2 regions of the Streptomyces sp. NPDC048718 genome follow, and region 2 is predicted to be linked to the other one. Evidence: predicted binding sites of a transcription regulator. Region 2 holds the regulator's gene; the other holds the start of a gene.
The links. The regulator HrcA, encoded in region 2, represses chaperone genes, less so after heat shock. The targets are predictions, from matches to a motif close to TTNGCACTCNGNNNNNCNGAGTGCNAA.

Region 1 (3,957 bases), on a different contig from region 2:
GTCACTGACGTACGGCATGGAGTCAGGTTGCCGACGTACCTCGCCGACCTGCTTCACCGGCCCTGCTCCACCAGGCCCGCGTGACCGGCGTGACCGCGCAAGGCGCGGGAAAAAGCCCGAGGGCGGCACCCCCACTGGGGGTGCCGCCCTCGGTCGCGTTCAGCGATGAACCACCGATCCGTCAGGATCAGAAGTCCATGTCACCGCCCGGCATGCCGCCGCCGGCCGGCGCGGACGCCTTCTCCGGCTTGTCGGCGATGACGGCCTCGGTGGTGAGGAACAGGGCCGCGATGGAGGCCGCGTTCTGCAGAGCGGAACGGGTCACCTTGGCCGGGTCGATGATGCCCTCGGCGATCATGTCGACGTACTCACCGGTCGCGGCGTTCAGGCCGTGACCGACGGGCAGGTTGCGGACCTTCTCCACCACGACGCCACCCTCAAGGCCGGCGTTCACGGAGATCTGGGTCAGCGGGGCGGCCAGGGCCTTGCGGACGATCTCGGCACCGGTGGCCTCGTCGCCGTCCAGCTCCAGCTTCTCGAAGACCGAACCGGCCTGCAGCAGCGCCACGCCACCACCGGCGACGATGCCCTCCTCGACGGCCGCCTTCGCGTTGCGAACGGCGTCCTCGATGCGGTGCTTGCGCTCCTTGAGCTCGACCTCGGTCGCGGCACCGGCCTTGATGACGGCGACGCCACCGGCGAGCTTCGCCAGGCGCTCCTGGAGCTTCTCGCGGTCGTAGTCCGAGTCGCTGTTCTCGATCTCGGCGCGGATCTGGTTGACGCGACCCGCGACCTGCTCGCTGTCACCGGCACCGTCGACGATGGTGGTCTCGTCCTTGGTGATGACGACCTTGCGGGCGCGGCCCAGCAGGTCCAGGCCGGCGTTCTCCAGCTTGAGGCCGACCTCCTCGGAGATGACCGTGCCGCCGGTAAGGATGGCGATGTCGTTCAGCATCGCCTTGCGGCGGTCGCCGAAGCCCGGGGCCTTGACGGCGACGGACTTGAAGGTGCCGCGGATCTTGTTGACGACCAGGGTCGACAGGGCCTCGCCCTCGACGTCCTCGGCGATGATCAGCAGCGGCTTGCCCGACTGCATGACCTTCTCCAGGAGCGGGAGCAGGTCCTTCACCGAGGAGATCTTGGAGTTGACGATGAGGATGTACGGGTCCTCGAGCGCGGCCTCCATGCGCTCCATGTCGGTCGCGAAGTACGCCGAGATGTAGCCCTTGTCGAAGCGCATACCCTCGGTGAGCTCCAGCTCCAGACCGAAGGTCTGGGACTCCTCGACGGTGATGACGCCTTCCTTGCCGACCTTGTCCATGGCCTCGGCGATGAGCTCGCCGATCTGGGTGTCGGCGGCGGAGATGGAGGCGGTGGAGGCGATCTGCTCCTTCGTCTCGACCTCCTTCGCCTGGTCGAGCAGCGCACCGGAGACGGCCTCGACGGCCTTCTCGATGCCGCGCTTCAGGGCCATCGGGTTGGCACCCGCGGCCACGTTGCGCAGGCCCTCGCGGACCAGAGCCTGGGCGAGAACGGTGGCGGTGGTCGTACCGTCGCCGGCGACGTCGTCCGTCTTCTTGGCGACTTCCTTGACCAGCTCGGCGCCGATCTTCTCGTACGGGTCCTCGAGCTCGATCTCCTTGGCGATGGAGACACCATCGTTGGTGATCGTGGGGGCGCCCCACTTCTTCTCGAGGACGACGTTGCGGCCCTTCGGGCCGAGGGTGACCTTGACGGCGTCAGCGAGCTGGTTCATGCCGCGCTCGAGACCGCGCCGGGCCTCCTCGTCGAACGCGATGATCTTGGCCATGTGAAGTGGTCCTCCCGGACATGGGGTGGATAACGCTCCAGGACCGCGCCGACGCCCGCGACGGACGGCCGGCGCATGCCCCGTGGTTCCTTGCCCCACGCGGTTCGGCGGCCTCGTCTGCCCGATCCTCGTAGCACTCTCACCTTCAGAGTGCTAACGCCAATGATTAGCACTCGACCCATGCGAGTGCAAGCGACTCTCGACGATCGGTAGCTTCGCGGTCACCTCCGGCGGCCTCCGGCGGGCCCCCGAACAGACCCTCGGCAGACCTCCGGCGGGCCCCCCGGCGGGCCCCTGGCGGACCCTCAGTCGCACCCCGACCGGGACCCGACCGGGACCCGCGCGGGCCTGCCGTGACCTGCCCGCCGAGTACGTCACCCACCCGCACACACCCGGGTGCGGCGCGGGCGCGCGTACCCGCGCGGAACACGCCCGCGTACCCGCGCGGAACACACGCCGCCCGCGCACCCATACGCCTCCGCTCGCGCACCCGCGCATCCGCGCCCGCCCGCACACGCGCGAGGGGCCCGCGTCCCGGATCCGGGATGCGGGCCCCTCGACAAAAATGCGTCGGTGGCCGATCGCGCCGCGCTCAGACGGCGAGCTTGACCATGTCCGCCTGCGGACCCTTCTGGCCCTGCGAGATCTCGAACTCGACCCGCTGGCCCTCTTCGAGGGAGCGGTAGCCATCCATCTGGATCGCGCTGTAGTGGACGAAAACATCCGCTCCGCCGTCGACCGCGATGAAGCCGTAGCCCTTCTCCGCGTTGAACCACTTGACGGTGCCCTGAGCCATGCCTAACTCCCCTATTACTGGCCCTTGCGCGGGGCCGCACTTCGCGGACCCGGGTCAGACCCTGCGCCGGAACGCGTCGACCGCCGCTGAATGTATCTGCCCAACTGCCCTCTGCAACAGGTCAGTCGGACGAGAATTCTGGGCGCACCTGAATGGGGAATCGGGGCGAATACGCCGAATTACCGGGCAAATCGGGCCCGTCAAAACCGTGCACAAGGTGCAGAAGCCCTGGCCTTATTGACCGTATCTTGTCGCGAGTCGCCGCATTCTCATATGCGTCTGGCATGGGCGGCGGAGGGGGCTTCCCCAACTCTATCGCGCTCAACCATGCAGAATTACCCCTTCCGCTTCTTCTTGCGGAAGGGGTAATTCCGTATTGCGCGTGGTGAGGCGGAAGGGGCCGAAGGGGCATACGAGCCACATTGACGAATCCCCCGCCGGAACCGCCCGAGAGGCAGCCCGGCGGAGGAAAGCCCGGCTCAGCAGCCGCCGGCGACCGCCGGGATGATCGAGACGCCGGCGCCGTCCGGCGTCACCGTCTCCAGGCCCTGCTCGAAGCGGACGTCGTCGTCGTTCACGTACACGTTGACGAAGCGGCGCAGCTTGCCCTGGTCGTCGAGGACGCGGGCGGCGATGCCGGTGTGGTTCTTCTCCAGGTCCGCGATGACCTCGGCGAGGGTCGCGCCCTCCGCCGGGACCTCGGACTGCCCGCCGGTGTAGGTGCGGAGGATGGTGGGGATGCGGACGTTCACGGCCATGGGTTCACGAACCTTTCGAAGAAGGCGGAAGAAGAGAGGACGAAGAGGGAGGGGGAGGGGAAGAAGACGGGAGACGGCGGCGGGAGACGGCGGCGGGAGACGGCGGCGGAAGCCGGGACGCTCAGTGCGCCAGTCCGGCGGCGCGGAAGGCGTCGAGGCTCGGGCGGATGGTCGCGGTCGCCTGTGAGCCGTCGGCCACCGCGTCCAGGGTCTTCAGACCGTCCCCGGTGTTGAGGACGACGGTCGTCAGGCTCGGATCGATGAGCCCGCTCTCCACCAACTTCCGTGCCACGCCCAGGGTTACGCCTCCCGCCGTCTCGGCGAAGATGCCCTCGGTACGGGCGAGCAGCCGGATCGCGTCGACGATCTGCTCGTCGTTCACGTCCTCCACGGCGCCGCCGGTGCGGCGGGCGATGTCGAGGACGTAGGGGCCGTCGGCCGGGTTGCCGATGGCCAGGGACTTGGCGATGGTGTCCGGCTTTTGCGGGCGGACCACGTCGTGCCCTGCCTTGAAGGCGGCGGAGACCGGGGAGCAGCCCTCGGCCTGGGCGCCGAAGATCTTGTACGGCTTGTCCTCGACGAGCCCGAGGGCG
Region 2 (3,957 bases):
CGGGGGCTCGTGTTCTGCACTGCATGATTTACGGCGCGGAGCCCTTTGTAGTGCGTGAAGCGTTCTTTTTCCGCGCCACAAATCACGCTTTACGTTCCGAACACCACCCCCTCCCCGGCCCCCGCTCCCGTCCGCGTCGTGGCGCACCGCCCCGCACCCCTCCCGCTTGAGTGGGGTGGGTGGGGCCGCGCCGGTGGGTGGGGGGTGGTGGAGGGGGTGGGGAGGGGGCGGGGAAGGGAAAGTGGGGGCGGTCTTCGGCTGAGGACTACGGGGCCGTCACGAAGTCGATCAGTTCCTCCACCCTGCCCAGCAGCGCCGGCTCCAGGTCCTTGTAGGAGTGCACGCGGGAGAGGATGTGCTGCCAGGCCGCGCCCGTGTTGGCCGGCCAGTTCAGGGCGTGGCAGACGCCCGTCTTCCAGTCCTGGCCTCGCGGGACCGCCGGCCAGGCGGGGATGCCCACCGAGGACGGCTTCACGGCCTCCCAGACGTCGATGTACGGGTGGCCGACGACCAGGACGTCCGGGGAGGTGACCTGGGCCGCGATGCGGGACTCCTTGGAGCCCGGGACCAGGTGGTCGACCAGGACGCCGAGGCGCGCGTCCGGGGCCGGGGCGAAGTCGGCGACGAGGGACGGGAGGTCGTCGACGCCCTCCAGGTACTCCACGACGACGCCCTCGATGCGCAGGTCGTCGCCCCAGACCCGTTCCACCAGCTCGGCGTCGTGGCGGCCCTCGACGTAGATGCGGCCCGCCCGGGCGATCCGCGCCCGGGTGCCCCGGACCGCGACCGAGCCCGACGCGGTGCGGGTGGGCCGGGTCGGTGCGGGGCCGGTCGGGCGGACCAGGGTGACGGGCCGGCCGTCGATGAGGAAGCCGCGCGGCTCCATCGGGAAGACCCGGTGCTTGCCGAACCGGTCCTCCAGGGTCACCGTGCCCGCCTCGCAGCGGATCACCGCCCCGCAGAATCCCGTTCCGGCCTCCTCGACGACCAGATCGCGCTCCGCCGAAACCTCCGGCACGGGCGCCGAGCGCTTCCAAGGGGGCGTCAGATCGGGCTGGTAGCTGCGCATTCCGGGGACGCTACGACACCGCGGCGCGCCGTGCCAGTTCCGCGCGCTGGCGTCGTACGAACGCGGCGTCCACCACTGCCCCGTGCCCCGGCACGTACCGCGCGTCCTCGCCGCCCAGCTCCAGCAGCCGGTCGACGGCGGCCGGCCAGCGGGCGGGCAGCGCGTCCGGTCCGGCCTGCGGTTCGCCGGACTCCTCGACCAGGTCGCCGCAGAAGACCACCGCCGGGGTGCCGGGCACCAGCATGGCCAGGTCGTGGCCCGAGTGGCCGGGCCCCGCGTTCGCGAGGACCACCCGCCGGCCGCCCAGGTCGAGTACCAGTTCCCCCGCGACCTCGTGCCCCGGTGCGACCAGCGCCGCCGCGGCCTCGGCGGCGGCCCCCGCGTCCACCCCGTGCCGTACCGCGTCCGTCCGCAGCTCGGCCGCCTCCCGGCGCAGCAGCGCGGCCAGGCCCGCCGCCCCGTAGACCTCGGCCCCCGGAAAGGCCGCCGTGCCGAACACGTGGTCGAAGTGTGGATGACCGAGTGCGACATGTGTCACGCTCCGCCCACCCGTGAGAGAGCTCACCTGCTCCCGCAGCTCGGCTCCCTCGGCGAGCGTCGAGCCGGTGTCGTACAGCAGGACCCCGTCCCGCCCCGTCACCAGGCCCACCGTGGCGTCCCAGCCAGGCAGCCGGCGCCGCCCGACCCCCTCGCCGAGCCCTTCCCAGCCGTGCCCGTCCCAGTCGATATCCATGGTGGGACGCTAACTGTTCGAAGGGTGCCCAGCCCGCCTCCTTGCCAGGAGCGACGTCCGCCGCCTTACACTTGCGGGTGGATTCCTGGCACTCGAACAGGTTGAGTGCCAAAAGCGGGGCAAGCGGAACCGGAACGACAGCTGGAGGTGCGCGCGATGCTCAGTGAACGCAGACTCGAAGTGCTGCGCGCGATCGTCCAGGACTACGTCGGGACGGAGGAGCCGGTCGGCTCCAAGGCGCTCACCGAGCGTCACAAGCTCGGCGTGTCCCCCGCCACCGTCCGCAACGACATGGCGGTCCTGGAGGACGAGGGCTTCATCGCCCAGCCGCACACCAGCGCCGGCCGCATCCCCACCGACAAGGGCTATCGCCTCTTCGTCGACCGTCTGGCCGGCGTCAAGCCGCTGTCGACCCCCGAGCGGCGGGCGATCCACAACTTCCTCGACGGCGCCGTCGACCTCGACGACGTCGTCGCCCGCACGGTCCGGCTGCTCGCGCAGCTGACCCGGCAGGTCGCCGTCGTGCAGTACCCTTCGCTGACCCGTTCGACGGTGCGGCATGTGGAACTGCTCTCGCTGGCGCCCGCCCGGCTCATGCTCGTGCTCATCACGGACACCGGCCGGGTCGAGCAGCGGGTCGTCGACTGTCCCGCGCCGTTCGGCGAGAACTCCCTCGCCGATCTGCGGGCCCGGCTCAACAGCCGGGTCGTCGGCCGCCGTTTCGCCGACGTGCCGCAGCTGGTGCAGGATCTGCCGGAATCCTTCGAGGACATGGAGGACCGAGGTACCGTCTCGACGGTCCTCGCCACCCTGCTCGAAACCCTCGTCGAACAGCGCGAGGAACGGCTCATGATCGGCGGCACCGCCAATCTGACCCGCTTCGGGCACGATTTCCCCCTGACGATCAGGCCCGTCCTTGAAGCTCTGGAGGAGCAAGTCGTGCTCCTCAAGCTGCTCGGCGAGGCCCAGGAATCGGGCATGACCGTACGGATCGGGCACGAGAACGCCCATGAGGGACTCACGTCCACATCCGTCGTCTCGGTCGGCTACGGTTCGGGCGGCGAGGCAGTCGCCAAACTCGGCGTGGTCGGACCGACCCGCATGGACTACCCCGGAACGATGGGAGCGGTACGCGCAGTGGCACGTTACGTCGGACAGATCCTGGCGGAGTCGTAAGTGGCCACGGACTACTACGCCGTACTCGGCGTGCGCCGCGACGCTTCACAGGACGAGATCAAGAAGGCCTTCCGCCGCCTCGCCCGTGAGCTCCACCCGGACGTGAACCCGGACCCGAAGACCCAGGAGCGGTTCAAGGAGATCAACGCCGCTTACGAGGTGCTCTCCGACCCGCAGAAGAAGCAGGTCTACGACCTCGGCGGCGACCCCCTGTCCGCCTCCGGCGGCGCCGGTGGTGCCGGCGGCTTCGGCGCGGGCGGCTTCGGGAACTTCTCGGACATCATGGACGCCTTCTTCGGTACGGCGTCCCAGCGCGGCCCGCGTTCGCGTACCCGGCGCGGCCAGGACGCGATGATCCGCCTGGAGATCACCCTCGACGAGGCGGCCTTCGGCACCACCAAGGACATCCAGGTCGACACGGCCGTGGTCTGCACCACGTGCTCCGGCGAGGGTGCCGCCCCCGGGACCTCGGCGCAGACCTGTGACATGTGCCGCGGCCGCGGTGAGGTCTCCCAGGTCACCCGGTCCTTCCTGGGCCAGGTCATGACCTCGCGCCCGTGTCCGCAGTGTCAGGGCTTCGGCACCGTCGTCCCGACCCCGTGCCCCGAGTGCGCGGGCGACGGCCGGGTGCGCTCGCGCCGTACCCTCACGGTCAAGATCCCCGCCGGTGTCGACAACGGCACCCGTATCCAGCTCGCGGGCGAGGGCGAGGTCGGCCCCGGCGGCGGCCCCGCCGGCGACCTGTACGTCGAGATCCACGAGCTTCCGCACGAGGTCTTCCAGCGGCGCGGCGACGACCTGCACTGCACGGTGACCATCCCGATGACGGCGGGCGCGCTCGGCACCAAGGTGCCGCTGACGACGCTTGACGGTGTCGAGGAGATCGACATCCGGCCCGGCACCCAGTCCGGCCAGTCGGTCCCGCTGCACGGCCGAGGCGTCACCCACCTGCGCGGCAACGGCCGCGGCGACCTGATCG

Region 1: the regulator HrcA is predicted to act here: its motif matches at 1,977-2,003, upstream of groL (chaperonin GroEL).

The regions. Positions count from the first base shown of each region.
Region 1 is NZ_JBICVG010000001.1:145,480-149,436, reverse strand. Features, by position in the region: gene groL (chaperonin GroEL) at 188-1,810, opposite strand; gene ACGFRB_RS00715 (cold-shock protein) at 2,403-2,606, opposite strand; gene ACGFRB_RS00710 (MoaD/ThiS family protein) at 3,086-3,364, opposite strand; gene thrC (threonine synthase) at 3,486-3,957, opposite strand, start outside.
Region 2 is NZ_JBICVG010000005.1:479,300-483,256, forward strand. Features, by position in the region: gene ACGFRB_RS12740 (DUF3097 domain-containing protein) at 266-1,069, opposite strand; gene ACGFRB_RS12745 (MBL fold metallo-hydrolase) at 1,080-1,802, opposite strand; gene hrcA (heat-inducible transcriptional repressor HrcA) at 1,959-2,978, shown strand; gene dnaJ (molecular chaperone DnaJ) at 2,979-3,957, shown strand, end outside.